3 regions of the Lactobacillus kefiranofaciens genome follow, and region 2 is predicted to be linked to each of the others. Evidence: predicted binding sites of a transcription regulator. Region 2 holds the regulator's gene; each other region holds the start of a gene.
What was found. The regulator HrcA, encoded in region 2, represses chaperone genes, less so after heat shock. The targets are predictions, from matches to a motif close to TTAGCACTCNNNNNNNNNGAGTGCTAA.

Region 1 (10,415 bases), 1.0 Mb from region 2:
TCCTTAGGCTCATTCAAGTCAGCATCCACAACTTTAGCACCGTGTCCTAAAAGTTCCTTAACAATTGCTGCACCAATACCAGATGAACCACCTGTTACAATATAAACTTTGTCTTCTAAATTTAACCAATCGTTCATTTTAAATACCTCTTTTCGCTTGATTCATTTTCTATCTTAATGAATGCGGTTACATTACTTAATAGCATGTTTTTCGAACCAGTTTGAAAAAGATGTATCTAATAACAAACAAAAAGTACTACCTAACAAATTAAATGGCAGTACTTAAATTTTTACTCTAAGCCTTGTTCAAAGCGATACTGCTGTAATAAGTATTCTTTGAAAAACGGTAAGGTAAAGGCAACTTCACCATAATTAGTAGATTTGATGACCTGATCATCTAACAGCCGTCGACGATAATTTGCAACAAAGTTACTCGGGCGATTTAATCTTTCACGAATTTTTTTGATTGAAACACGATGTTGGGAACTCTGAGCCATCGCCAAAACAAACTTTTTATCTTGTAGCGACAAGCTACTAAATATTTTAGTATAAGCATTCTGATCAAGTTCAACTAGATATTCCAGCTTAATCTCGTCTAACAAATCTTGATCAACCGTCTTGCTTTTTTGGGCAACGTTCCAAACTAAGTAGCCCAGCAGTTGAAATCCATATGCATATCCCATTGTCATTAATGCCATTTTACTAAGAGTATCTTCCGTCACTTGAAAACCAGAACGCTTAAAAACGTTGTTATAACTGATTTCAATTTGCGATAGATTTAAGGCTGACAAAGCTATTCTTTTTCCACGTAATAAGAAAGTCATTACGTCTTCATTTTGCAATTCAGAAATATTCTCAGGAAGGCCGGTCATCATTAAGGCAACAGGATAATCCTCTCTATTTAGGATCTGATAATAAGCTACAAAATTCTTTAATTCGGTATTAGATTTAGCCTCATCTAACGTGATCAAAACTTTAATCCCTTTTTCTCTTAATTTAGTAAACATATTAGTCAGAATCCCTTGATAAGTAGAAAGAGTGGGTTTACTTAGATCAGCGCTTAATTGTAATCCAACTGCAGAAAAACTAAGTCCACGAATGGATTCAAATGTTTTTTGTAAGTCTGAACTAGCTTTCATGTATAAATCGTCTACTAAAGTAGCCATTAGATTTGATCCCATTGCTAGATTAACAACCAACCAGTCTGGCGCTTGCTTCACTTTTCTGCCAACTTCTGTTAAAAAAGTGGTTTTACCTACCCCTCGCATTCCGTAAACTATAGAAACTTTATAAGGACTGTTAGGATTATTTAACTCTTCAACTACTTCATTAATTAGTTGACCACGATTCAAAAAGATCGTTGGAATTCTCCTAAAACTCGGATTAAACGGATTGTTCATTCTGCCACCTACTTGCTAAGATACATTTGTTCCATCTTATCATTTTTATGTATCTCTATGTATCTTATCCCACTAAAAAAGCAGCAAAGCTACTAACTTCACTGCCTAATTTTAATTTTTCCTGCCGTGCTTAATCACATAAGAGAGTGCCGCAATAATTAATACTGCTGCACCAACTGCTACGGAAATACGCGTTTCCGGGTTAATGAACATAAAAATGACGATCAGTACTAACATGATCAATGCAAAATAATTGGAATAAGGATAAAGCGGCAATTTGAAGGGATGCTTCTTCATTAGATCTAGATTCTTTTTCCTAAAGCGTAATTCCGCTAGCAAAATTACGAACCACGCTACCATCCCTGGCAAAACGGATGAACTATAAACGATTACAAAAATATTGCCAAGTGATTTACTAAAGAATTGCAACAGCACATTTAACATAAAGCCAATAAAAATACCCGAAGTAATTCCGATAATTGCATGACTAGGAACGATACGCTTAGAAACATAGCTAAAAGTCTTTGGTGCATATTCTTCGTGCGCCATTTTATACAGCATTCGACTAGATGAATAAATACCTGAATTTGCCCCAGATAAGGCGGCTGTCAAAACGACAAAGTTAATTACCGAAGCGGCAGCAGTAATTCCTACCTTGGCAAAAGTCGTTACAAATGGAGAACCAATATTGCCTAGTTGATCCCACGGATAAATTGTCACGATTACGAAAATTGCCCCAACATAGAAGATTAAAATTCGCCATAATACAGACTTAACGCTTTTCACAATTGCCTTGTGCGGATCTGCTACTTCACCAGCAGAAATACCAATTAACTCAATCCCTTGATAAGAACCAACAATAATCGCCATGGAGAATAAAAAGCCTTTAATGCCGCCGGTAAAGAAGCCGCCGTGACTCCACAAATTAGAAAAGCCTACCGGATGACCACCATTGCCAAAGCCAAACAGAATTACCATGAAGCCCAAGATGATCATCAAAATGATAGTAACCACTTTAATCATGGCAAACCAAAATTCCAATGTTGCATAAGCTTTCGCACTAGCTAAATTGGCTACTAATAAAAACAGAATAATTATTACCCCGGCAATCCAGTCAGAAGTACCTTTCCACCAGAAGCGAAGATATTCTGTCGTGGCTACCACTTCAGAAATACCAACCACAATATACTGAAAGACGTTCGCCCATTCAGCTAAATAGCCAGCAATCGGATGAACATGTTCTGTAGCGTAATCCGCAAAGGAGCCAGTACCTGGATCGACATACAGCATCTCGCCTAATGCCCGCATTACGATATACAAAATCACGCCGACAAAAATATAGGCCAATAATACTGATGGTCCTGTCCATTTAATTGTGGAGCCGGCCCCCATGAATAAACCAACTCCGATCGCTCCTCCAAGCGAGATCATTTCCATTTGTCCAGCCGTCATCGAACGTTTTAATTCAGGTGCCTTTTTCACCATACACAACTCCCTTTCTTTTGTATTTGTAAAAAATTCCCCTGGAAATAATTTAATTTTCCTCTAATTATTATACATAATTATGCTTTTCGTACAAAACTGTAGCTAATTGCTAAAACTACTACAAATAAAATTGAAATGATTAATGCTAACTGGGTTGTAGGAATAAAGAATAGTAACGCCAACACAGCTAAATAAAAGATAATCGTTACCCAGCTAGTTACAGGATAACCAGGCATTCTAAACTTGCCTAAACTAGCTTTATTCTGATTGCGATAAACAATATGCGCCCACATAATCATGAGCCAAACAATCACAAAACAGATCGTCGAAACAGTTGACACTACAGCAAAAATACTAGCTGGCATGACATAATTGAGAATTACAACGACAAATAAAATTAATGATGAAGTCGTCAGCGCATTCAATGGAATTGCTTTTTTAGTCAAACTGCTTAGCTTCTTAGGAGCATGACCATTGCGGGCTAAAGAATAAAGTGACCGACTAGTTGAAAAGATCGCACTATTGGTTGCTGACATTGCGGCAGTCAGAACAACGAAGTTCAAGATTCCAGCAGCGGCCGTTACGCCAATTCCCATAAAGACCTGCACAAATGGACTCGAGGTCGTCTTGATTTCATTCCACGGATAGACTGACATGATTGCCAACATTGAGCCGACATAGAACAGACCGATTCTTACTGGCAATGTGTTGATCGCCTTGGGAATGTCCTGTTCTGGATTGGCTGTTTCACTAGCTGTTTGACCAACAATCTCCACGCCTACGAAGGCAAAGACTACCATCTGGAAGGAGAGCAGGAATCCCCACCAGCCAGTTGGAAAGAAGCCACCGTGATTAACCAAATTAGTTAGCGAAACATTCCCACCTTTAACTGGAGTATGTAACACAATCATCACAGCGCCGGTAATGCTCAAAGCCACAATTGCGATAACTTTGATCATTGAAAACCAACTTTCCAATTCACCAAACAAACCTACATTAACGGTGTTAATCAAAAGGAGCAGTACAATAATCGCCAATGGTCCGACCCATTGTGGCAACCACGGAAACCAGTAGCGTAAATAAATACCAGTAGCAGTCAAGTCAGCCATCGCTAGTGTTAACCAGCAAGCCCAATAAGTCCAACCCGCAACAAACTCAGCTCGCTTGCCCAAATACTTCTTAATTGCTTCAAGAAAGGAACGACTCTCTGGATCAGCCAAGATCAGTTCGCCTAATGCTCGCATCATGAAGAAGGTGATAATTCCGACAATTAAATAGGACAAAATGATCGACGGACCTGCGCTATGAATTGCTGAGCCGGAACCTAAGAACAGTCCTGTACCAATCGCTCCACCGATCGCAATCATGGTCACATGGCGGCTTTTCAATCCACGTTTTAGTCTTGGCTTCTCACTATCGCATTCACATCTTTCCCCTTTAAGAAAAAAGCGTCTATTTCGGTAATGAAACAGACGCTCCATCAAAATTACTTTTGACTTGCATTATAACGGCAACTTACTTTTTGTGCAATTATTTTTTGCTTTTAATTCGATTATTTAGATAAGCTGTAAAAATCAAAATTGCAATTGCAATCAAAATGAAGGCAATCACGCTTAAAGTTGGCATCCCAAAAAGAGGCATACAAGCTAAAATTTCAATAATCATCAATATTGTAGTAATCCAAACCACTTTACCGCGATAGAATTTTAACCAATTAATCACAGCGTATGCAATATCTAAAATCGCTAGAACTAAGATCCCATATACTAACGCATATTGACCCCATTGGGGCAAGTACCAAATCATCGCGCCACTGATCTCCAACATTAGAATTAACATAATAGCAATAATATCAACTTCAAAGCTTAAAATAATCCGCATGAAAACAAGCAACAAATCCAAATTGTCATGTCGCGTGTTTAAATTAAAGTAGATTAAGCCTAAAATTCCTGGGGCAGCCAGTAAGACTATTATCAGAGAATGAAACATCTCTGCTTGATAAACACCCAGCGGAATTCCTGCTATTGCCTGGGCAATTGTCAAAATCACCGTCACTACAAATGAAGCCGTCATTATTACTTGCAGCCAGCCTTGTTTTTGCTGCAGCCATAGAGTTAAGGCAATAAGAAAATATAGAATTCCATAAATTGTCGCAATTACTGCTTCTCGACCTGGCCATTGCGTTACAAAGCAAAAAACGCCAGCAGCTAAGGCTAAGATCGTCAAAATTATTTTGATAATTAAATCAATTGTTTTTCTATCCATGTTCCTAATCTTTTTACTCGAATCGTATTAGTTAGATTATACAAGAAATCATGTATGTAAAAAAGGATATTCCCTGGGGAATATCCTTCAAACACAGACTAACTAAAAATTAGTCTTCTTTTTTATCTTCAGTTTTAGCTTCGTCTTTCTTAACCTTTTCTTCAATCTTTGGAGAAATATCATATATTGCTTCACCGTTTAAGTACAAGTGCTTGTCATCAGCAGTGAATTCAATCTTCTTAGTATCCGGCTTGCTCAAGATCAACTTAGCAGCTGGTGTCTCAAGATTTTGTTCCACCACTCTTCTTAATGGCCGAGCACCGAATTTCTTGTCGTAACCCTTTTCTGCTAAGAATTTCTTAGCTTCATCTGATACTTCAACCGTAATATCCTTCTTAGCAAGAACATGAGTCATCTTCTTTAAGTAGATGTCGATGATCTTGCCCATGTCTTTTTCAGTAAGTGAGTTGAATGGAACAATTGCATCAAGACGGTTCAAGAATTCAGGTCTGAAGTAATTTTCAAGAGCTGAGATCAACTTGTCTTGGTCAACCTTGCCGTCCTTCAACAACTTGTCTGAGAAGCCAGCATTAGAAGTCATGATCAAGATCGTGTCCTTGAATGAAACGGTTCTGCCTTGTGCGTCAGTCAAACGACCATCATCCATGATTTGGAGAAGTGCGTTGAAGACTTGTGGGTTAGCCTTTTCAATTTCGTCGAACAAAATCAATGAGTATGGTTCATGACGAACTTTTTCAGTTAATTGACCGCCTTCACCGTAGCCTACATAGCCTGGTGCAGAACCAATCAACTTGTTGACTGCCATTTCATCTTGATATTCACTCATGTCCAAACGGATTAAGTGATCCTTGCTGCCAAATAATTGAATAGCCAATTGCTTAGCAAGTTCAGTCTTACCAACACCAGTAGGACCAGTGAGCAAGAATGAACCAGTTGGACGATCATTGTCCTTGAAGACTTGCTTACGAGCAATAGCATCAGTAATGACATCAATTGCCTTGTCTTGGTCAATGACGTTTTGCTTTAATTTCTTAGCCAAATCAATATTCTTTTGCGCTTCGTCAGCGTGGAGTTCACTCATTGGAATCTTGGTCTTTTGCTCAATAATTGCGTAGATGTCCTTCTCAGTTACTTCTGGAGTATTCTTGGTGTCTACGTTCTTTAGTTGTGCTTCAAGTTCAGCAATCTTCTTCTTGATGTCAGCTGCCTTGTCGTAGTCTTCTGCCTTAGCAGCTTCAGACTTCTTAGCTTCAAGAGCATTAATTTGGTTCCTCAAGCTCTTTTCATCAGTTGGTTGTACAAGCAAAGCCTTCTTAGCACCAGCTTCATCCATCAAGTCGATGGCCTTGTCTGGTAAGTAACGGCCTTGGATATATCTTTCTGATAATTCAACAGCTAACTTCAGACTGTCGTCACTGTATTTTACGTGGTGGTAGTCTTCATACTTCTTCTTCAAACCTTCCAAGATCTTCACAGCTACCTTAGTAGTTGGTTCTGGAACTTGAACAGGTTGGAATCTACGTGATAAAGCTGGGTCTTTTTCAATTCTTTGGTATTCACTAGTAGTAGTAGCACCAATTAGCTTCAAGTCACCACTAGCAAGAGCTGGCTTCAAGATATTGGCTGCATCACCATTGTTGTTTTCAGAATCTGTTGAACCTGCACCTACAATGTTGTGCAATTCATCGATGAACAAAATAATGTTTGGATCGCTCTTAGCCTTGTCGATGACTTTCTTTAATCTCTCTTCAAAGCTACCACGAAGGCTAGAACCAGCAACCATGTCATTAATGTTAATTGAAATAATGTGCATGTTAGCCATCTTAGCTGGTACATTACCTGAAGCAATTCTTTCAGCTAAGCCTTCTACAATAGAAGTCTTACCAACACCAGCTGGCCCAATCAAGACAGGATTGTTCTTCTTACGTCTTGATAAAATCTCAATTACATTATCAATCTGTTCATCACGACCGATTACTGGATCGAAATGATTATGCTTAGCTTCTTCAACTAAGTCTACGCCAATTGTTTTTTCATTAGTTTGGTTAGGATTCTGTTGAATAGTCTGTGGAGTGGCACCCATATTGCTTGAGTAGTTCACTGGAATTGAGCCACCGTTGCTGGCTCTTCTGTTGCCAAAGTCATCGTTAAAGAATGAGCTGTTCAATTCGTTAAATAAGTTATCAAAATCATTGTCAAAGTATGCCATATTCGCAACACTCCTTATGTCAAATTTAGATCATTAGCACTCAATGGCTTTGAGTGCTAGCTCTTTACATTTATAAGTATAGCAGGTTATCCACAAAAAGCAATAGAAAAGCTAAAAGCTTTCCACATTTATTTTTATTTTTGTGATTAATAAGCAAAAAAGTGCCAAACATGTTGATATATCAACACATCTAGCACTTCACAAAATATAAAGAATTTCTTAAGATCACTATGAAAATTAGTTTTTTATCGTCTTATTATCAAAGTTTTCCACAATAATACTAATTTTGATCCTTTCTACCATTATTCTTATCTTTATTTTGATTTGCTTGATTTGGATTATTTTTAGGTTTCACAGGATTGAGCAAATGCTGTTCAATTACCTGAACAACCTGCTCATTTTGAGGCAAATCTGAGTGATCTGCTTCTTCACCCGTTACGATCATTGCAGTGAAGTTTTTAACCCGGTTTTGAAAGATATATTTGCCGGCAGCTACACTGGCCTCAGGCACAATTCCATCTGATTCATAGTTCTTACCACCAGATAATGAATAGACAACCAAATCTTTCGGAATCCTATTCCTATCTTTGATAAAGTCTTCCAACATCTGCGTTCTATGACTAGCATTGCCTTCACTAAAATTATATGGCGTACCTACCGTCATCAGTCGCTTCATCGTGATTTCATCGGAATACGTTGAATAATAATGCTCTAGCCAGTAGGTCCAGATCAAGCCACCATTTGAATGACCAAAAGCCTTGAAATTATTAAATCTATAATTCTGTGTCAAATCGTAAAAAGCCTGATCTAGCCAGCCTGCCTGCTTCTTGATATTGCTGTAGCCGTCTTTATTGTTTTGGAAACCTACTATAATAAAAGGCTCATTATCGTTTTTATCAATTGAACCAGAATAAGACAATACCCCTTTAGTCGAAACGTTAATCTTCAATACGCTGTGCTTAGTTGGCGTATCACGGTTTAGTTGGTTGACTAATTCATTGAAACGCTCGGTTGTTGCACTTGAGCCAGGAACCATAATTACTGGCGACAAGATAGACTTCTGCCGCTGAGCCCGCATCCGGTTGCCTTCCTTCATCCAGCTATAACCTGGAATAGCCAGCAGAATAATCAATGCTATTACAATGAGTAGCCACTTTAAGTTGGGATTTTTACCTAAATTACTTTGCTTTTTGCTCATATTCTTTCAGTCTCTTCTCAATCTTTTGTCCCAGCATGGTAGTTGGAACAAGCAATACAATATCAAAAATAAATAATAAGATAGAAAATACTAAATTCATCCAATTTCCGTTAGAGCCGAAAAACGAAATCAAAATTCCTGGAGTCCCCTTTAACACAGGATAAACGCAAGGCGGAATAAGATGAATGGCAATTGCACCAGCCGCAAGTAACACATTGATTAGAGGAATAATTAGCATCGATAAAAAGAAAACCGGATTCAAAATGATCGGCATCCCAATCATAAAGCCCCACGTCGAATTAAAGGCCGCTGGTAAAAGGTTTGCTTTAGCAATATTCTCACTTTCTTTAGAGTTTTTATTTGCTAATAAAATCAAGACGATTAAGGCCAGAACCAAGCTCGCACCACCCATTGCACCATAGGGATAAACTAGCGAGCTACCTAAGAATCTATGTGGTACATTCCAAGCACTGCCATGCCTTAATGCATAATTCAAATTAGCAGTTGCTGCAGCACCTGAAGCTGCGTTAGAGATTGATGATAAGGGGTAGCCAATACCAATCCAGCTTAATATCATTACCACCAACAATAAAGCTAAGATTTCCAGCAAATTATTTGAACCTTGCACCTGGACAACCAAGGTCTTGAAAGTGTCAGAATTAATAATTTTGATTTGAAACTCATAGATTATAATGCCTAATACCATCCCGCATCCAAGTGAAACTGACATTGGCAAAAACGAATTCCATGCTCGCTGCCGAATACGCTCGGTGTGTTCAAAAGAAATAGGTTGATGATCCTTACCTAGCCAATGAAAAATCTGCCCCACAACATAACCAATTAAAATAGCTAAAAGCAGTGCATTAATCTTTAAAATACTGGATGAAAACGGTGACCGATCTCCTGCACTGTTTGCTACATTATTTGCATACGCGCAGAACATAATGACAATCACCGCGGTCATGCCGGCTAAAGTTGAGTCCTTTTTATATAATCTTGCGGTATAACGAGCTGCAAAATATGCAGTATACATACCAAACAAGCCAAAGGTTACCCGCACAAAACCATTACTAATAAAAGCTCCAGCATACCAAAGATGATCCGACATTGTTTCATCAAAGCTAAAGATATTATAGATGAAGCTATCTGGTGAAAAAACTGCATCCCGCAATAACTCAAAGTAGGAACCAACAATGGCAATCGGCATTAGCATCATCAATGTACGCTGAATTATTCTAAAAATCGATAGCCTTCTAACGCGAAGGACAAAACCTACTACTTTATCTCCCATGGTGTTTTCCTTTACCTATCTTCCAAAAATATGATTGAATTAACTTAGATCTATTATACATGTATGCTAGAAAGTTGATCATTATGGCTTATATTGAATTAAAAAATAATACCAAAACTTATCAATCCGGTGATACAACTATTTACGCCAATAAAAATATTACATTTTCTGTCGCTCAGGGAGAGTTAGTCATTATCCTAGGCTCATCCGGAGCAGGCAAATCTACTTTACTTAATATTTTAGGCGGGATGGAACCAAATACTAGTGGCGACGTAATCGTGGCTGGCAAGAATATTGCCAACTATAATGCTAAGCAGCTCACCACTTATCGCCGCAATGACATGGGCTTCGTCTTTCAATTCTATAACCTTATTCCTAATTTAACGGCAAAAGAGAACGTCGAACTAGCGGCTCAAATCGTGCCCGACGCGATGAGCGTGGACAAAGCTTTGCAACAAGTTGATTTAGCCAATAGAGAGGACAATTTCCCCGCGCAACTATCTGGCGGGGAACAACAACGCGTGGCCATTGCCCGCGCAATCGCCAA
Region 2 (10,415 bases):
ATCATGAACAAAATCAGTCAAATCTTGTTTTTGCTTTTCATTGATATGTTTTGGAATCACAATATTAACTGTAACGATTTGATCACCATTACCATTGCCACGAAGATACGGTACACCTTGACCACGTAAAGTAAATTTCTTATTAGGTTGCGTACCTGCTGGAATACTTAGCTTTTGATCACCATGAACAGTTTTAACAGTAATCTCATCCCCTAATGTGGCTTGAGCAAATGAAATTGGAACATCAGTATAAATATTTTGTCCACGACGCTGGAAAATCTTAGATGGCTTAATTCGGTAATTAATATATAAATCACCATATGGACCACCATTGATACCGGCTTCGCCTTGTCCTTGATAGCGCAATTGTTGACCGTTATCAATACCTGCTGGAATATCAACCTCAATTGTATTCTTGCGCTCTACGGTACCCTTACCATCACAACTCTTACATGGATGTTCAATAATTACACCACGACCATTACACTTGTCACAAGTTGTCTGACGACGAATTACACCAAGCATTGATCTTTGAGTAATAGTCATATATCCAGTACCGTGACATTTATCACATGTAATTGGATGAGTACCCTTTTCACAACCATTACCACCACAGGTTTCACACTTTTCACTGCGAGTATAGCTGACTTGAGTCTTTTTGCCTTTAACTGCATCCATGAAGTCAATCGTCAAAGTATAATCTAAATCTTGCCCACGTTGAGGTGCAGTTGGATCTACACGCTGCTGGCGAGCTCCTTGGCCAAAGATATCGCCAAAAATATCACTGAAGTCACCAAAACCTGATGTGTCAAAACCAGCACCACCAAAGCCTTGGCCAGCTCCACCGCCAAAGCCACCTTGACCATTGACGCCAGCTGAACCAAATTGATCATATTGAGCTCGTTTTTGCTTATCATGCAGAACTTCATAAGCTTCATTAACTTGCTTATACTTTTCCTCTGCACCTGGAGCATGATTTAAATCAGGGTGATACTTCTTGGCTAACTTACGATATGCTTTATTAATTTCTTGTTCACTGGCGTTACGATCCACGCCAAGCACTTTATAATAATCTTCTTGTGCCATTCAATTGAACTCCTTATAGTTTTCAAAAGAAAAGAACTACTCAATGGGTAGTTCTCTTCTCTTTATGTTTAATTATAAACCCATTACTTGTTTGGATCTACCTTATGGAATTCACCATCTTGGGCACCACCGTTGTTACCATTATTTGGGTTGCCACCTTGTGGGCCTTGAGGACCTGCTTGGGGGCCAGCTTGACCAGCTGCACCTTGTGCTGCTCCACCGTTTTGTTGGTAAAGCTTAACAGCTAAGTCTTGTGCTGCCTTAGACAAAGCATCCTTCTTTTCCTTCATTTCGTCCAAGTTGTTGTCTTTTTGAGCCTTCTTTAAGTCATCAAGAGCTGCTTGAACCTTCTTAGTATCTTCGTCTGATACCTTGCCCTTAGTTTCCTTCAAGGTCTTTTCAGTAGTGAATATTAATTGATCTACTTCGTTTCTAAGATCAACTTCCTCTTTACGCTTCTTGTCTTCTTCAGCGTGTTCTTCAGCGTCTTTTTGCATCCGCTTAATTTCTTCATCTGACAAACCGGATGAACTCTTAATGGTAATCTTTTGTTCCTTGCCAGTACCCATATCCTTAGCAGATACGTTTACAATACCGTTTTTGTCGATATCAAAGGTAACTTGAATTTGAGGAACACCACGTGGTGCTGGTGGAATATCGGTTAATTCAAAACGACCAAGAGTCTTATCATCGGCAGCCATTGGACGTTCACCTTGAAGGACGTGAACATCTACAGCTGGCTGGTTATCTGCAGCAGTTGAGAAGATTTGACTCTTTGAAGTTGGGATAGTAGTGTTTCTGTCGATTAGCTTAGTGAAGACACCACCCATGGTTTCAATACCAAGTGACAATGGGGTAACATCAAGCAAAACGATATCTTTAACATCCCCTGAAATAACACCACCTTGAATAGCTGCACCTAAGGCAACGGCTTCATCAGGGTTGATTGAGTGATCAGGTTCTTTGCCAGCCCATTCCTTAACTGCTTTTTGAACAGCAGGAATACGAGTTGAACCACCATTTAAGATAACCTTGTCAATATCATTAACAGTAAGACCGGCATCCTTTAATGCGTTATCAAATGGTACCTTAGTCTTTTCAACTAAGTCACTAGTTAATTCATCAAATTTAGCACGAGTTAAGTCAGCTTCAAGGTGTAATGGACCTGATTCACCAGCAGAAATGAATGGAAGTGAAATGTGAGTTGATGATACACCAGATAAGTCCTTCTTAGCCTTTTCTGAAGCATCCTTCAAACGTTGCATAGCCATCTTGTCTTTAGACAAGTCAACGCCATTTTCTTCTTTAAAGTTCTTAATCAACCAATCCATAATGCGGTTGTCGAAGTCATCACCACCAAGGTGAGTATCACCGTTAGTTGATAATACTTGGAAGACATCGTCACCTAATTGCAAAACAGAAACATCGAAAGTACCACCACCAAGGTCGTATACTAAGACCTTTTCGTCTTGATCTTTGTTTAAACCAAAGGCTAAAGCAGAAGCAGTTGGTTCATTGATAATTCTTTGAACATTAAGACCAGCGATCTTACCAGCATCCTTAGTAGCTTGACGTTGAGCATCGTTGAAGTAAGCTGGAACAGTAATAACTGCATCCTTAACTTCTTCACCCAAGTAGTCTTCTGAAAACTTCTTGATGTATTGCAAAATAAATGCTGAAATTTCTTGTGGTGTGTATTCCTTATCGCCAACCTTTACCTTGTAATCAGCTTCACCCATGTGACGCTTAATTGAAACAATGGTATTAGGGTTAGTAATAGCTTGACGCTTAGCAACTTCACCTACTTGAATTTCGCCATCTTTAAATGCAACTACTGATGGAGTCGTACGATTACCTTCTGGGTTAGTAATAATCTTTGGTTCTTTACCTTCAAGAACCGCAACTGCTGAGTTAGTAGTCCCAAGGTCAATCCCAATAACTTTTGACATATAATAAACTTCCTCTCTTATTGAGCAACAACAACCATTGCTGGTCTTAATGTACGATCTTTATATTGATATCCTTTTTGTAAAACTTGAACGACGTGGTCTTTTTGATCATCATTTTTGGCAGCTACAGTTTGAACTGCTTGATGCAATGTCGGATCAAATTTAACGCCTTCAGCATCAATCTCAACTACACCGTGATCTTTCATTGCCTTAACAAGTGAATCAAGGGTCATTTGTACGCCCTTCTTTAATTGCTTGGATACATCATCATCGGCCTTAACGCTTAAAGCTCTTTCTAAATTATCCATTGCAGGTAAAATATCTTTAGCTAAGCTTTGAGATTCATACTTAATAAGTTGCGCGCTCTCTTTCGAATAGCGGTTTTGCATATTTTGAATTTCTGCTTCACTACGCAAATACTTATCTTCTAGTTCTTTATTATTCTTTTGTAACTTTTCGATTTCAGTGGTTAACTTTGCACTGTCATCTTTTTTAGTCTCTTCTTTTTTAGCTTTTGCCTTAGCCTTTTTCTTTTTAGGAGCAACATCTTTTTCATCCAAATTCTTTTCACTTGGAAATTCTTCTTTACTCACGGCTAACCTCCTTTAATCTATTGAAATTTTCCATAATAATCGAGCAATTTCCTGGCTAGCTCGTTTCTAAAATATTCAAGTAGCCCGATCATTTGTGAATACGGCATGTTAGTTGGACCAAGTAAAGCAATTGTTCCTTTTCCATGATTACCAACACTATATTCTGCAGTTAATAGGCTATAGTTCTTCAGTAAGTCATTAGGCAACTCCGACCCCAACGTAACCTTGACCGGAAACTTAGCATCCTTGGTCACTGGACTAGTTGTCATTAATTCCGAGATTAGATCATTTTGATCAACTAATTCATAGAGAGATCGAATATCTTTAATATCCTTTTCTGAAGTATTGTTTAAAAGATTAATTTGCCCATCAACATACATCTGTTCACTAGCTGCATCCTTTAAAACATCTTCTACTAAATCCAGCAGTTCACTTGAATGCTCTCCACCAATCTGGTGTGAAGTAAGACTTTTGAGCAAAGTTGGCGAAATATCTTTTAAGCTTTTGCCTACTAGCTCATCATTAATCATCCTTACTGCCTTTTCAATCTCATCCCCATGAATATTATGTGGTAACGCATAGACTTGATTCTTAACGTTTCCATCACTCGTTACTAAAATTGCCATTACTTGTCTGTTAGACAAAGGAACAATTCTAAAACCAGTTACAGTAACATCATGACTCTCAGGTCCTTCCGCAAATGCTGTATAATTAGTTAAATCCGAAAGAATCTTGGCAGCTTCTTGAACTATTTCATTAACTTGATGAAATGGTCGATCTAATTGATAAACTATTTGATTATAAACTGATTCAGGAAGTTGAAGCGGCTCAACCAAATTATCAAGGTAATAACGATATCCCTCACTTGAAGGAACACGACCACTCGAAGAATGTGTCTTTTCAATTAAGCCTTGATCTTCAAGTACTGCCATCTCATTACGAATAGTAGCACTTGAAACCTTAATTGGAAGTTGCTTCATCACTGTCTTAGAACCAACAGGCTCATGCTTATGAGTAAAATCCTGAATAATTGTTTTTAATATTAATTCTTGACGTTCGGTCAACATAAGTATCGCCCTCACTTTTAGCACTCGTTTCTCTCAGGTGCTAACAGATTCTATTATACTAAAAACTAGCAGCATTTCAAGTAGAGTGCTAATTATTTTCCATTTTTTCTGTTATTTTGCACAAAAAGATCTGCATCCCTTAATCTGATGCAGATCTTTTCTCCTATCTAATCATGTTGTTTAGCAAAATAAGCTTTTATTTCTCTTTGATCTTTTTCTAGTTGCTTTTTTAACTCAGTCAAATTAGCAAATTTAACTTCACCGCGAGTATATTTATACCACTCAATTTTCATTGGTTTACCATATACATCTTCATCAAAATCAAAAATATTAGACTCAATATAAATTTTTTTAGCTTGATTAATCGTAACGTTATAACCAACACTAGTCATCGACTCATACCAAGTATTATTAACCATAGTCTTAGTTGCATAAACTCCAATTTTAGGCACCACTTTGTGCTCTGCCCAAACTAAATTAGCAGTTGGAAAGCCTAGCTTATGTCCATTACGTTTACCATGTCCAATAATTCCGCTCATTACATAATGATGCCCCATTAATTCGTAAGCTAATTCCATCTTGCCATCTCTAATAGCTTGACGAATTTCAGTAGAACCAATCTTTTTTCCCGCAAAAATTTGCTTAGGCATAACTTCAATGTCAAATCTACCTTGAGCATATTTTGGCAAAGTAGCCATATTAGCTATATTTTTATCACCATATGTATAGTCAAAACCTGCTACCACTGTATCCGCATTTAGCTTAATAATTACCTGATCTACAAAATCTTGTGGTTTAATCTTACTAAAGTCTTTAGTAAATGGCAAAACAGCTAAATAGTTTACGCCTAATTCAGCCATTTTATCTGCTTTTTCTTCTAAAGTTTCTAAATATTTAAAATCTTTCTTATTAGCATAAATTTCTTTAGGATGACGATTAAAAGTAAGTACTACTAGCGGTAGGTCCTTTTTCTGAGCTATTTTTTTAGCACGCGTAATTAAACGCTGATGACCTAGATGAACTCCATCAAAGAACCCTAATGCAAGTACAACTTTTGAAGATAAAATATTTTCTTTAACTGGATAAGTTAAATGAACGGTTTTCACAGTTAATTCCTTCGTTTCAATTATTCATTTTGCAGCAACATTAATTTCGGACGATATAAATTACCTTTACTTTCATAAATTGCTTTAACTTTTTTATTGAAACGTAAAGCTACTTTTTTAGCATCCATTTCTAACGAAATACCTGCACCATTTTTTACTTTTAACCACTTGCCCTCATCTAAATCAATCTGCGGATAATCTTTAAAAAAGGCATCAATTGGTTGAATTAATTTATCAACTTCTGCAGGATTTTCTTCTATTTTACTTAATTTTACAGCTTGCGAAATATCAAAGCCAGAACTAGCGGTTCTTCTTAAATAAGTCATTACTGCCGGGCAAGCCATCTTTTCGCCCAGATCATTAACTAAGGAGCGTACATAAGTACCTTTACTGCATTTAATTCTAAAACTAAAGCTCTCTTGCCCCTTCTCCTGATCAAAAACTGGCTTTTCGGTTAAATCATAGTCATACACCTCAACCATACGCTTAGGCCGTTCTACCGCGATTCCTTCACGAGCATATTCATAAAGATGCTTTCCATTAACTCTAACTGCAGAATAAATTGGCGGTACTTGCTCAATCTGCCCTTTAAAAGTAGCCATTTTTTGTTTGATTTCTTCAACTGAAAATGGAGTGGTTAACTTCTGTTGTGCTAATACGCTTCCTGTAGCATCATAACTATCCGTCGAATAGCCAAACAGACCTTGTCCAACATACTCCTTGGGTCTAGTATGCATCATTTCAATTAATTTTGTAGCTTGACCCACAGCAACTGGCAAGACTCCAGTTACTTCAGGATCAAGTGTACCCGCATGGCCAATCTTACGTATATGCAATGCCTTACGCAAATGATACACGACATCAGCACTAGTCATGCCTGCATCCTTATCAATTACTAAAATTCCATTTAACATATATAATCCAATCTAATTAACAAAAAAAGCGCCTTAACGGCGCCTTTTTTACTTATTTGTCCGTTCTGCATCTTGTTTTTTAACTTCTGCAATTAAACGGTCAATTTTACTACCATACTTAACTGAATTGTCTCTCTTAAAAATAAGTTCAGGAACCTTATAAACCGTTAAAGTCTGCCCTAACAAATGACGCATCATGCCTTTTGCTTTCTCCAAGCCTTCTTTAACTTCCTTTTCTTTCTCAGCATCTTCAGTTAAAAGACTGTAATAAACAGTTGCATATGAAAGATCATTTGTACATTCAACCGCAGTAATTGTTACTTCGCTTAAACGAGGATCGCGGATCTTTTTTTGCAAAATTTTGGTTAATTCGCGAAGGATTTCTCCTTCAACACGACCAATTCTATGCTTCATGTTTTTCTCTCCTAAAAATATTACTTAGGCTCAACTTGCTGCATTTCATAAATTTCGAATTCGTCGCCAACTTTAATGTCATTGTAGTCCTTAATAGTCAAACCACAATCATTACCGGCTTTAACCTCTTTAATATCATCTTTAAATCTCTTAAGTGATGCAATTTCACCGTCATACTTTACAATACCATCACGAATAACTCTGATTTTAGAATCATTTTTAACAATACCTTTGTCAACAAAGGAACCAGCAATAGTACCGACTTTAGATACCTTCCAAGTTTCACGAACAGTTAGGTTACCGATAACTTTTTCTTCATAAGTTGGTTCCAACATACCCTTCATTGCGGCAGTAACATCATCAATTGCTTTATAAATAACACTATATAAGCGCATATCGACACCATCAGTATCGGCTTGACTCTTAGCAGTTGCAGTTGGACGAACATTGAAACCAATAATGAATGCATTAGAGGCACCTGCTAAAGTAACATCTGATTCATTAATAGCACCTACGCCTGAGTGGATGATGTTAACTCGAACACCTTCAACTTCAATCTTTTCAAGTGATTGTTGTAAAGCTTCAACTGAACCTTGAACGTCGGCCTTTAAGACGATGTCTACTTCCTTCATATTTTCCTTCTTCATAGTATCGAAGAGGTTATCAAGGGTTACATGTTGTACGTTTTCACGAGATTTTTGCAAAGCTTGTTGTGCTCTAGATTCACCAACGCTTCTAGCTGTCTTCTCGTCTTTAAATTCAACTAATTTATCAGCTGATTCAGGAACATCATTTAATCCAGTAATTTCAACAGGTTCTGATGGTGTTGCCCTCTTAACTTGACGACCACGATTGTTAGTCATCGTACGTACACGGCCAAAGGTATCACCAACAACAATTGGATCACCAACATTAAGCGTACCTTGTTGAATTAAAACATCGGCAACAGGGCCACGACCACGAGACAAACGTGCTTCAATAACAGTACCAATAGCCATTGAAGTTAGGTTAGCCTTAAGTTCCATCACATCAGCTTGAAGCAAAATCATTTGCAATAAATCCTCAACGTTTTGACCAGTTTTAGCTGAAATATTAACGAAAATAGTGTCACCACCGTAATCTTCTGGAATTAAGTTATACTTCATCAATTCTTCAGTTACATGTTGTGGGTTGGCACCAGGTTTATCCATCTTGTTAATAGCAACAATAATTGGAACATTGGCACTTCTGGCATGATCAATAGCTTCAACTGTCTGTGGCATTACACCATCATCAGCAGCAACAACTAAAACAACAATATCAGTAATTTCAGCACCACGTGCACGCATGTTAGAAAAGGCTGCATGTCCTGGAGTATCTAAGAAAGTGATCAAGCGATCATCTAATCTAACTTGGTAAGCACCGATCTTTTGCGTAATACCACCAGCTTCATGAGCTGAAACATGAGTATGACGTAAACGGTCAAGCAATGTAGTTTTACCATGGTCAACGTGACCCATAATTGTAACTACTGGTGGGCGCTTAACTTGATTCTTGGATTCCTTAGATGCCTTCATTCTCTTATTATAAAGAGTATCAATATCAGAGATATCTTCATGAACCTTTTGTTTAGCATCTATACCATATTCTGCGGCTAAAAGCTCAATAGTATCTTTATCCAATGATTGGTTTTGGTTGGTCATCACACCCAACATAAATAATTTTTTAACAATTTCAGCGGGTTCACGGTGAATTAGTTTACCTATATCTTGAGCGTTCATTCCCTCTTCATAAACTAAAGTATCTGGTAATGGACGTTCCTTACGCTTAGTTGGTTGCTTCTTTGGTCTTTGCTCTTGTTGACGCCGCTTATTCTTACGCCGATTTCTTTCTGAACGATATGAATGTTCATTATGATTATTAAAGACTTGATTTCTACCCTTACGGCCTGGCTTCCCCATATTACGGCCATGTCCATTACCACGATTATTATTCTTTTTTTCCTTCGGAGCCTCAGGAATATTAATCTTAGCAGCCACTCTTTCATTAGCAGAAGGTTGGGTTTTCTTCAAACGAGCTGGAGATGGTTTTAAAATTTTAGGGCCAATAACTTTCTTTTCAATTGAAGTGGATTTTTTACTCGTACCGTGATTATCTTTATCAGATTTCTTATTATTCTTCACTGGTTGTGGATGCTTCAATTGTTCGTGATATTCTTTCTTGGCTTTCTTAGCCTCACGATTAAGTTGTCCTTCTTCAGCACGTTGCTTATGCTTTAGTTGCTCAAGCAAAGCTGCTGCTTTAGGTTTACCAGAACCGGATCTATTACGACCATTATTTTCATTTCTGTTCCGGTGGCCATGATCATTCTGACGACGTTTACTATTACGTCTTCTAGACTTTTTAGAATTTGAATTTTCTTCTTGTCCCTTCTCATTTTTCCGAATAGAAGAAACAGAGATCTTAATTTTATTATTCTTTTTAGACGTTGTTTTTTCAGCTTTCTTTTTAGCGGGAGCGGAGTTTTGGAAACTACCCTTTAACTTTGTAACTTGTGAATCATCTATCGATGACATATGATTTTTCACATCAAAGCCCAAATCCTTTGCTTTTTGGACTACAACTTTATTATCGACGCCAATTTCCTTTGCGACTTCATAAATTCTTTTCTTTGCCATCCAATCACACTCCTTCATTTACTCTTTTAATTAATGTCTTAGCAAAACCGACATCAGTTAATCCTAAAACCTTACGTTTCTTACCAATTGCATGTGATATTTCTGCAGCAGAAAACGCAGTTATCAATGGAATATTATCTTTCTTAGTAGCTAGGTTTACCTTTTCAGCAGTATTATCTTGAATATCATTCGCCATAATAACTGCCTTAACTCTTTTTCGCTTAAGTTCATCAAGTATAGTTTCAGTTCCACTGATTAATTTACCAGCACGCTGAGCTAAACCTAACAAATTAATTACCTTTTGTCTATCTTGCAATCTTATTTATCACCAAACAATTCTTTTCTAGCCTTTTGATGATCTACATAAGAATAAAGTTCATCATAAAAACCATCAGGGATCTTTGTGCCCAAACTACGATCTAAAACTCGCTTTTCTTTAGCAACCGCGATTTTAGTTGGATCAAGTGACACATACGCCCCTCTCCCTGCTTTTTTGCCAGTAGGATCAACAGAGACATTTTTTTCTTTGTCAATTACAATTCGAACCAATTCTTTTTTAGGCTGCATGGTATCAGTCAATAAGTCTTTCCGCATTGGGATTTTTCTTTTTTTCAAAAAATCACCTATTC
Region 3 (10,415 bases), 620 kb from region 2:
TTGAGCCTTCTAAGAGCATTTCATAAACTGCATCTTCATCTTGAGCAAACTTCTCACGGCGTTCACGAATTGGTGCTAGTTCTGCTTCTAAAACCTTATTCAAATAGCGCTTGATCTTTACATCACCTAAGCCGCCCTTTTGGTATTCGGCCTTAAGTTCAGCTACCTTGTCCTTATCTGGATCAAAGACATCGAGATAAGTGAAGACAGTGTTGCCTTCTACCTTGCCTGGATCTTCTACATGAACGTGGTCAGGATCAGTGAACATAGACATAACTTTCTTTTGAACGGTCTTGGCATCGTCTGATAAGTAAATGCAATTGCCTAATGATTTGGACATCTTAGCGTTGCCATCAAGACCTGGCAGACGACCTTGACCCTTAGGTGGGAAGTAGCCCTTAGGTCCTACTAAAACGTCGGTCTTGTAAACTCGATTGAAGGTTCTGACAATTTCACGTGTTTGTTCCAGCATTGGCTCTTGATCATCCCCAACTGGAATAACAGTCGCCTTAAATGCAGTAATATCAGCTGCTTGAGAAACTGGATAGTTCAAAAAGCCAACAGGAATAGAATCCTTGAAATCCTTTTGCTTAATTTCAGTCTTAACGGTTGGATTTCTTTCCAAACGTGCAACCGTTACTAAGTCCATGTAGTAAGCAGTTAATTCAAACAAAGCTGGGATTTGGGATTGAACATAGATCGTTGATTTTTCTGGGTCAAGACCAACGGCCAAATAGTCTAATGCTACTTGAACTAAAGAATTGCGAATCTTTTCAGGATTGCGGGCATTATCGGTTAAAGCCTGCGTATCCGCGATCATGATATAAGGATCGTATTTACCTGAATTTTGTAATTTTACTCGATTCTTTAAGGAGCCAATATAATGTCCAATGTGGAGCTTACCAGTAGGACGATCTCCCGTTAATAAAATTCCTTTTGCCATAAATTTTGCTCTTCTCTATCTAATAAATTCTTATTTTTTCATTATAAAGTCGTTTAATCACTTAATTTTAACAAAAAATAGGCTACTATTAAACTACCAGCAAAGAAAGGATTCCCTTATGTGTAACCAGTTTCGTCTAACTGACCTAAAACAAATTCAAAAATATCTTAAGCAAGATTTAGCCTTGCCATTAGTTGAACCAAAAATTGATGTAGAAGCTAAAGACATCTTCCCCAATCAGACGGCACCTGTTTTGCTTTTTCAAAATAATCAATTGCAATTAATCAATAAAAATTGGGGTTATCCTAGCCCGGTTGATGAGCATAAGCCTTTGTTTAATGCCAGAATTGAGCGTTTTTATGAAGCTAAGCCTTCAATGTGGGACCAGTCTTTTGCTAAACAGCGCTGCATTATCTTGACCAGCGAATTCTTTGAATATGCTAAAAAGACATACCAAGCATCAAACGGCAGAAAGTATCATGAACGCTACGGTTTTAAAACCGAGAATCCCATTACATTGATTGCAGGAATCTATGATCAAAACAATTTTGCCATGGTAACTACTGATCCTAACCAGGACATGCGACCAATCCATAATCGAATGCCCCTGGTCATTGAGCCTAATGAATTACGTCGCTGGCTTTTCCAAAACTTCACTAGCTTAATTGATCGACAAAATATTCACTTAACTGTTCAAAAACAAGCAAAAAAATAATTGGTTTCTTTAGCTAAAGCATGATAAAATAGAATTTGTATTGCGGGTATAGTTAAATGGTAGAACGACAGCTTCCCAAGCTGTAGATGCGGGTTCGATTCACGCTATCCGCTTTTTTTACAAAAATAAAAGGATGAGAATTAATTTTCTCATCCTTTTTGCTTGTCTAATTTTTAAATCATAATTACAGTTAACACACCACTGACAATAGCTAGGTACATTGGCATCCAAATGGTTTGCGTATAAAGATAGCTCCACGCATACAGCATGCCATACACGGCTTCTACTGCTAGCAGCAAGGGCGAACTCTGAAAATTCAACACGCTGAAAATAACCCCTGACACGATTATCCCCAAGATTGCTGCCTTTTTGGTATTAGTGCGAAAAGCATAATTAAACAAAAATCCAGTTGCTAAAAATTCATGCAAGATCGGCAAGATAATTCCTTGAGCCACAATTAGGAACCAAAACATATTGTTTGATTCATTTTTTAAATAAATTAACTCAAAGTCATAATAGCTAATCGCGTGATACGCCTGTAGATATGAGAGTGAAATTCGCGTGGCCGTGATTACTAAAGTAAGCAAGACAACTGTCGACATATTGCCCAGCCAAGGCAATTGAAAATCACGCGAGAAAAAGCGCTGCTCACGATTAAAACGATATATATAAAAAAGTAAAATCATTGCTGTAATTAGGCCGAATAAAATCAAGTCCCATATACGCAGCGGCGACTTCCTGGTGACTAATTTCACTACTGCAAATACCATCACATAGCCGATCAGATAAACTGCATAGCGAATAACATTGCCTTCTCTAGACTGTGGCGTATTCAAAGCCTTCACTCCTAATCTGAATTGTACCCTACAAAACCCATATTATACCAAAAAAGTACAGCTTATTGAATACATAGCCTATTTAACAGCTACAATCGTGACTTGATAGGCACCTGCTGGAGCTTCCACCTGGACCGTAGTACCAGCTTCTTTTTTCATAATGGCTTGACCTAAAGGCGAATCGAAGGAAACTTTTCCTTCAGCCAGATCAGCTTCCATTCGACCAACAATTTTATATTCTTCAGTTTCATCATCGTCATCAAACTTTAGAACAACGGTTTTGCCTAAATTAACCTTGCCATCATCTTCAGTCTCAACGATTTCGGCATATTTCAATTGCTTGCCTAAATAACGCAAACGACTTTGCAAGTGGCCTAAGTCCCGTTTAGCTTCCGTATATTCCGTATTTTCAGATAAATCACCTAAAGCCCGTGCAGCCTGCAGAATCTTAATTCTTCTTGGCCGATCCTTCTTCAAACGCGCAATTTCATCTTTAATTTGTTGATAGCCTTCCGGCGTCATTTTTTGAAAATATACCATAATAATTCACAATCTTCCTTTGATCATTATTATACAAAAGTTATCCATAAGAGTTAACCGTTGATTTAATAATCTTTTTATCTTTATTTAACACTATATGCTTCTGAGTGCTAAATAATTTAATTTTGCTGACAAACGACTACAATAATCAGTGTAAGGAAAAAGAGAACGAGTCCTTACGAGATAAGAAAGCAAATAAAAATGAAAGGAAGTTTTGTTATATGGCAAACGATATTATGAATCGTCGTAATGATATGATGGACGCAATGAACGACTGGTTTGGTTTTCCAAGAAATTTCTTTGATGACAGCGAAATTGAAAACATTATGCAATCTGATGTCGCAGAAAACGACAAGGACTACATGGTCAAGATTGATATGCCTGGCATGGACAAGAATAATATCAATGTTAGCTACAAAGATGGCGTCTTAAATGTTAGCGGCTCTAGAAAATCATTTAAGGACACTAGTGACAAAGATCACAACATTATTCATAAAGAGAGAAGCGAAGGCAGCATCTCAAGAAGCTACAGATTACCAAATGTAGTTGCAACTGACATCCATGCAAAGTATGATAATGGTGTATTGACCATCACTTTACCAAAGCAAACTGCTGGCAATGATGGCAATTCTATCCAAATTGATTAATTTATTAGATTATTGCAAGAAATCTAATAAGTGACGGATAAATTCTCTAAAGCGAGTTCAGTAATTGAACCTGCTTTTATTTTGGCTTAAAATAGAGTTAATTTAAGAAAAAATTAAAAAGAATAAAGGAGATTTTTAAATGGCTCATGAATTAACTGTGCAAGAACTAGAAAAGTTCTCTGCTGATTTTAATAAGAATCCTGAAAACCAAGTCGTTGCTCGTGCCGCTCAACGCAGTGGTGTACTCGAAGCTTCTTATAACGACCGCGTACAAAGCAAATTAACCCGTGTCTTCTCAACTGAATTAGATACCGATAATGTGACCAATCAAAAGCACTCAGGTCGTTGCTGGGAATTCGCAACCTTAAATGTTTTGCGCCACGCTTTTGGCAAAAAGTACAAGGCTAAGAACTTCACCTTCTCACAAGCTTACAACTTCTTCTGGGACAAGATTGAACGGGCCAACATGTTCTACAACAGAATCTTGGCTAGTGCCAATATGCCACTTGACTCACGTCAAGTTAAGACTGATTTGGATTTTGCTGGTACTGACGGTGGTCAATTCCAAATGGCCGCAGCCTTAGTAGAAAAATACGGTGTTGTTCCTTCATACGCAATGCCTGAAACCTTCAACACTAATGATACGACTGGTTTTGCGACTGCTTTGGGCGACAAATTAAAGAAAGATGCCTTAGTATTGCGTGAATTAAAACAATACGGCAAGGAAGACGAAATCAAGAAAACTCGTGAAAAATTCTTGAGCCAAGTTTACCAAATGACCGCCATTGCCGTTGGTGAACCACCTAAGAAGTTTGACCTAGAATATCGTGATGACGATAAGAAGTATCACTTAGACAAGAACCTGACCCCATTAGAATTCTTGCACAAGTACTTAGGCGACGTTGACTTTGACGACTACGTTGTTTTAACCAACGCACCTGATCACGAATATGACAAGCTCTATGGTCTTCCAGCAGAAGACAACATTGCTGGTTCAATCAGAATCAAGCTGTTAAACGTACCAATGGAATACTTATCATCAGCTGCCATTGCTCAATTAAAAGATGGTGAAGCTGTTTGGTTTGGTAACGATGTGCTTCGTCAAATGAACCGGAAGAGCGGCTATCTTGATACTAACCTTTACAAGTTAGATGACTTGTTTGGTGTTGATCTTCAGATGTCTAAGGCTGACAGATTAAGAACCGGTGTTGGTCAAGTTTCTCATGCCATGACTTTAGTTGGTGTTGATGAAGATAACGGTGATGTTCGTCAATGGAAGGTTGAAAACTCATGGGGTGACAAGTCTGGTGCTAAAGGCTTCTACGTCATGAATAATGACTGGTTCAAGGACTATGTTTACGAAGTTGTTGTTCACAAGAAGTACTTGACTAAGAAGCAACAAGAACTTGCGGAAGGTCCAATTACTGACTTGCCTGCTTGGGATTCATTAGCTTAAGCTTAATAATAAAAAGCAAATTAAAAGACTTAATTAGTGTTCAAATCACTGAATTAAGTCTTTTTCTTTATGTTTTAATTTCTACTCGTAACTAGCAGCTACTTCTTCATAATGCTGTACTTCATCTTCACTACAACGAACAAAATGTCCGGGACGGATTTCATGCATGCTACGTTCTTTACCGTCCATTTCTTCTTTTTGAGCATCATATGGAATTCGTGTTCTTGAGCGTTCAATTTCTGGATCAGGGATTGGTACTGCAGAAATTAAACTCTTCGTATAATCATGCAATGGCCGGTCATAAACATCATCGGCCGGACCAACTTCAAGCAACTTACCATAGTGCATAACCCCAATTCGATCAGAAATAAATTTAACCATCGACAAGTCATGCGCGATAAATAAGTAAGTTAAATTACGCTTCTTTTGCAATTCAATCATCAAGTTAACTACTTGTGCCTGAATTGAAACGTCCAAAGCAGAAATTGGCTCATCAGCTACGATAAACTTAGGCTCTACCGCTAACACACGAGCAATTCCGATTCTTTGCCGCTGACCACCTGAGAATTCATGTGGGAAACGACTAGCATGGCTTTTATTCAAACCAACCGTTTCCAGCAGCTCTTCTACTCGCTTACTTCTTTCTTCCTTGTTATTGACTAAATGGTGAATGTCTAACCCTTCAGCGATAATATCTTCAACGGTCATTCTAGGATTAAGTGAAGCATATGGATCCTGAAAAATCATTTGGGCATCCCTAGTAAAAGCAAGTTTATCTGCCCTACTTTTTAAATTTTCTACGTTCTTACCTTCAAAAATAATCTCACCGCTAGTTGGCTTATACAATTGTAAAATTGAACGACCGGTAGTGGTTTTACCTGATCCTGATTCACCTACTAGTCCAAAGGTTTCACCTTCATAGATATCAAAACTGACATCGTCTACAGCCTTGGTAACATTACGGCCATTTTTAAAGTATTGTTTTAGATGTTTTACTTCCAAAATTTTCTTTTGTTCTGGCATAAAAATCTCCTTTGCTGCGACTATTCAGTCTTTATCAATTCATCTAGTTTCATTGAATCATATTTCTTCCAACGTCTTTGAATTTCTGCTGGTGGCTCAACTTTAGGCGCACCTGGGGCAAGCAACCACGTTGCTGCATAATGCGTATTAGTTACTTTGAAGAATGGTGGCTTTTGCTCAACATCAATTTTCATAGCATATTTATTTCTCGGAGCAAAGGGATCTCCCTTAGGCGGATCAAGCAAGTTAGGCGGCGTCCCTGGAATTGATTCCAAAGTATCACTATCAAGAGTAGGCATAGAATTAATCAAGCCCCAAGTATATGGATGTTGCGGATCATAAAAGATTTCATCTACGCTGCCGAATTCCAAAAATTCGCCAGCATACATTACAGCTACTCGGTCTGCCATTCCAGCAACCACACCCAAATCATGCGTAATGAAAATAATTGAGGTCTTAACCCGCTTTTGCAAATCTTTCATTAAGTCCAAAATTTCTGCTTGAACAGTTACGTCTAAAGCGGTAGTTGGCTCATCAGCCAATAAAATTTCTGGCTCACAAATCAAGGCAATTGCGATCACGATTCTTTGTCTCATCCCACCTGAGAACTGGTGAGGATACTCATTGATTCGTTCCTCAGCGTTAGGAATCCCAACTGCCTTCATCATTTCCAAAGCCTTTGCCCAAGCCTTCTTTTTGGAAACACCTTTATGCTTAATTAACGGTTCAGCAATTTGTTGACCAATTTTCATCGTAGGGTCAAGTGAAGTCATTGGATCCTGAAAAATCATTGAGATTTCATTACCCCGAATTTTTTGCATTTCTTTTTCAGGCAAATCTAGCAAATTCTTACCATGAAAATTAATCTCACCACCCTCAATTTGGGCATTTCTAGCTAAAAGCCCAATAATACTACGGGTAGTAACTGATTTCCCTGAACCTGATTCGCCTACAATGGCTAACGTTTCACCTTTATTTAAGTGAAAGGACACATCACGAATTGCCTTAACCTCACCAGCGTAAGTGTGAAAATCAATTTTTAAATTTTTAACATCTAAAACTCTTTCTTCTGGCATTTAGGTTAGTCCTTTCTATCTTTGTCCTCTTGGGTCAAAGGCATCACGTAAACCATCACCCAACAAGTTAAAGGCAATCATTAAGATACATAAAACGATTGCTGGGTACCACATTTGGTATGGTAAGAATTGGAAATTCTTTTGTCCTTCGTTAAGCAAGACACCCAATGAAGTTTCTGGAGCTGAAATACCGATACCAATGAAACTTAAGAAAGCTTCGAAGAAGATGGCCGTTGGAATAGTATACATCGTTTGAATGATAATAATACTTGAAAGGTTCGGAACCAAGTGTTTCCAAGCGATCTTCCAGGGTGATTCACCCAAAGAACGGGCAGCTAAAACGTATTCTTCATTCTTCAAACTCAAGGTCTCTGCTCTGACCTGCCGCGCCATCGTTGTCCAACTAGAAATTGCAATAGCCAAAATGATTGAGGTAATCCCTGGCTTCAATTTAACCAACATCAAAACTACAATAATCAAGTTAGGTACGGAGGAGATAATTTCGATAATCCGTTGCATCACGTTATCGACTCCCCCGCCTTTCCAGCCGGACACTATTCCGTACATAACCCCGATAGTTAAGTCAAACAAGGCAGCAACTAAGGCAACAATTAAAGAAATCTTAGTACCATAAATAATTCTCTGACCCAGCGAACGACCTAAGTAGTCAGTCCCGGCTAAAAAGTATTTGTCTTTAGGAACATTATTTTCGGCATAGGCATCAACCCATTTACCATTTTGCTTAATCTTACCGTTCAAGCCATTAACTGCACTCAAGCCTGGCACTTTTGCTGGCAAATTGGCGTATTGCGGATGTGATTTAACCAGGGTACTTTTATTGATGAATGGTGTCGAACCGAAAGCGACTACAATCATCAAGATAACGATAATTGCAGAAATGACTGCAGCTTTTCTTTGTTTAAAACGAAGCCAAACGTTTTGTCCAAATGATAATGATGGGCCCGCAATATTTTCGTTATCTTGAGCTTCATCTTTTGGTAAAGGTTCAAAGGCATCTGCCGGAAGGGTTAAATTTTCTTCAGTCATATCGTCTTCTAAGCCTCGCTTTCATCTAATCTAATTCTTGGATCAATCAATCCGTAAACTATATCGGTAATCAACAAAATGACAATTAATCCAATACAGTAGACCATCGTAATTCCCATGATCGTTGGATAATCATTGGTCAAAATTGACTTAACGAATTGTTCACCGATTCCAGGAATATTAAAGATATTTTCAATAACCATTGAACCAGTCATTAAGGCTACTGCATAAGGTCCGATTAAAGTAACTAAAGGAATCATCGAATTACGCATTGCGTGCTTTCTAATTACTTCGGTCTTGCTTAAACCTTTAGCCTTACCCAATTCGATGTAGTCACTACTTAAGTTATCGACCATACTAGTCCTGATAAACCGTGCTGTTTCCGCAAATGGCCCTACCGAAAGAGCAATTGTTGGCATAATTGTTTGAGAGAACTGTCCCCAACCAGCTAAAGGGAACCAGCCTAATTTAAGACCAATATAATATTGAAGCAATACGGCTAAAACGAAGTTAGGAACTGACTTACCAATAATTGAAATTACGGTAGCAGTTGAATCAGCCCAGGTACCTTGCTTAACAGCGGCAATTGCACCAACAATCACGCCGAGGACCACCCCAAGAATTAATGCTTGCAGCCCCAATTGAACCGAAGCACCCAAACGAGCACCAATCAACGAAGCTACGGGTTGATTGCTATATTGGAATGAAGTACCAAAGTCGCCATGCAGCATCCCAGCAATGTAGATCAAGTATTGTTCCCAAACTGGTTTATTCAAACCATATTGTTCGTTCATAATATGTTGCTGAGTTAATGTCATCTTCGCTTCGTTAGCATAAGGTGAACCAGGCATTGACTTCATTAGAAAGAAAGTCACCGTGGCTACAATAAACAAAGTGAGGATCATGTAAAATATACGTTTTAATAGGTATCTAGCCATATTAATTGCTCCCTCATTTTCCTTTTGTTTTATATTTTAATTTTAATTATACCAAAAGATTAAAAAATATCTAGTCTAAAGGAAATAAAAATTAAAAAATAAGAGAAAAGTTTGATCTTCCCTCTTATTTTTTAATTAAATTATATGTGTATTGCTTTTACTTGTAGTTAGGAGCTAGCTTAGTCATTTGCACGTCATGTGGATGTGATTCACGTAAGCCCGCATTAGTAATTTGTACAAATTGGGCCTTTTCAATCAATTCAGGAATGTTGGCAGCACCACAGTAACCCATACCTGAACGAAGACCACCTTCAATCTGGAAGACAACGTCGGAAACGTCACCCTTGTATTCTACCCGAGCTTCAATTCCTTCAGGAACCAGCTTGTTGGCTTCATTAACGCCACCTTGGAAATAACGATCGCTTGAGCCATGTGCTTGGGCCATTGCACCAACAGAACCCATACCACGGTAGCTCTTATACTTCTTGCCATTATCTTCAAAAATGTCGCCAGGAGCTTCCGTAGTGCCACTCAACATGCTACCGAGCATTACGGCATTGCCACCAGCGGCTAAAGCCTTAACTACATCGCCTGAATATTTAATCCCACCATCGGCAATAATTGGCTTGTGGTATTCGCGTGCAGCTGTAGCAGCATCATAAATTGCGGTAATTTGCGGAACACCAACACCGGCCACGATTCTAGTAGTACAAATTGAACCAGGGCCAATCCCAACTTTAACTACATCAACGCCGGCATCGAATAATGCACGCGTTGCATCCCCAGTAGCCACGTTACCAGCAATTAAAGTTTGATTAGGAAAATGATCGCGAATTTCTTTAATCTTGTGCAAAACGCCAGCTGAATGACCATGCGCGGTATCAATTACGATTGCATCCGCACCGGCTTCTAGCAATGCTTCTGCTCTTTCAAAAGTATCGCTAGTTACACCAACTGCTGCAGCACAGAGCAATCTATTTTGGTCATCTACGGTAGCCTTAGAGGCATTACTTGGAACGATCACGCTCTTCACATTAGCTACTTCGCTAGCTTGAGCTTGAATGGACATATTCTTGTGTACCACGCCCAGTCCGCCTTGGAGAGCAATCGCAATTGCCATTGCTCCCTCAGTAACGGTATCCATGCCAGCACTGATCAATGGAATATTTAACTTAATATTGTCAGCCAGCTTAG

Region 1: ICI50_RS09865 (ATP-dependent Clp protease ATP-binding subunit) is a predicted target of HrcA. The motif match lies at 7,413-7,439, and genes of this name have one in related genera.
Region 3: ICI50_RS01245 (Hsp20/alpha crystallin family protein) is a predicted target of HrcA. The motif match lies at 3,122-3,148, and genes of this name have one in related genera.

What each region holds. Positions count from the first base shown of each region.
Region 1 covers NZ_CP061341.1:1,996,922-2,007,336, forward strand. The annotation lists gene ICI50_RS09840 (SDR family oxidoreductase) at 1-137, opposite strand, end outside; gene ICI50_RS09845 (ATP-binding protein) at 290-1,399, opposite strand; gene ICI50_RS09850 (amino acid permease) at 1,511-2,884, opposite strand; gene ICI50_RS09855 (amino acid permease) at 2,962-4,251, opposite strand; gene ICI50_RS09860 (hypothetical protein) at 4,415-5,149, opposite strand; gene ICI50_RS09865 (ATP-dependent Clp protease ATP-binding subunit) at 5,259-7,379, opposite strand; gene ICI50_RS09870 (alpha/beta hydrolase) at 7,660-8,577, opposite strand; gene ICI50_RS09875 (PTS sugar transporter subunit IIC) at 8,558-9,868, opposite strand; partial or broken gene ICI50_RS09880 (ABC transporter ATP-binding protein) at 9,952-10,415, shown strand, end outside.
Region 2 covers NZ_CP061341.1:873,388-883,802, reverse strand. The annotation lists gene dnaJ (molecular chaperone DnaJ) at 1-1,086, opposite strand, end outside; gene dnaK (molecular chaperone DnaK) at 1,170-3,035, opposite strand; gene grpE (nucleotide exchange factor GrpE) at 3,053-3,628, opposite strand; gene hrcA (heat-inducible transcriptional repressor HrcA) at 3,646-4,695, opposite strand; gene ribF (riboflavin biosynthesis protein RibF) at 4,863-5,801, opposite strand; gene truB (tRNA pseudouridine(55) synthase TruB) at 5,822-6,715, opposite strand; gene ICI50_RS04435 (ribosome-binding factor A) at 6,764-7,129, opposite strand; gene infB (translation initiation factor IF-2) at 7,150-9,786, opposite strand; gene ICI50_RS04425 (L7Ae/L30e/S12e/Gadd45 family ribosomal protein) at 9,791-10,102, opposite strand; gene rnpM (RNase P modulator RnpM) at 10,105-10,401, opposite strand; gene nusA (transcription termination factor NusA) at 10,410-10,415, opposite strand, start outside.
Region 3 covers NZ_CP061341.1:249,158-259,572, reverse strand. The annotation lists gene trpS (tryptophan--tRNA ligase) at 1-943, opposite strand, end outside; gene ICI50_RS01265 (SOS response-associated peptidase family protein) at 1,062-1,658, shown strand; tRNA gene ICI50_RS01260 (tRNA-Gly) at 1,701-1,771, shown strand; gene ICI50_RS01255 (CPBP family intramembrane glutamic endopeptidase) at 1,832-2,494, opposite strand; gene greA (transcription elongation factor GreA) at 2,573-3,034, opposite strand; gene ICI50_RS01245 (Hsp20/alpha crystallin family protein) at 3,256-3,681, shown strand; gene ICI50_RS01240 (C1 family peptidase) at 3,821-5,137, shown strand; gene ICI50_RS01235 (ABC transporter ATP-binding protein) at 5,219-6,160, opposite strand; gene ICI50_RS01230 (ABC transporter ATP-binding protein) at 6,181-7,236, opposite strand; gene ICI50_RS01225 (ABC transporter permease) at 7,252-8,283, opposite strand; gene opp3b (oligopeptide ABC transporter permease) at 8,292-9,221, opposite strand; gene guaB (IMP dehydrogenase) at 9,379-10,415, opposite strand, start outside.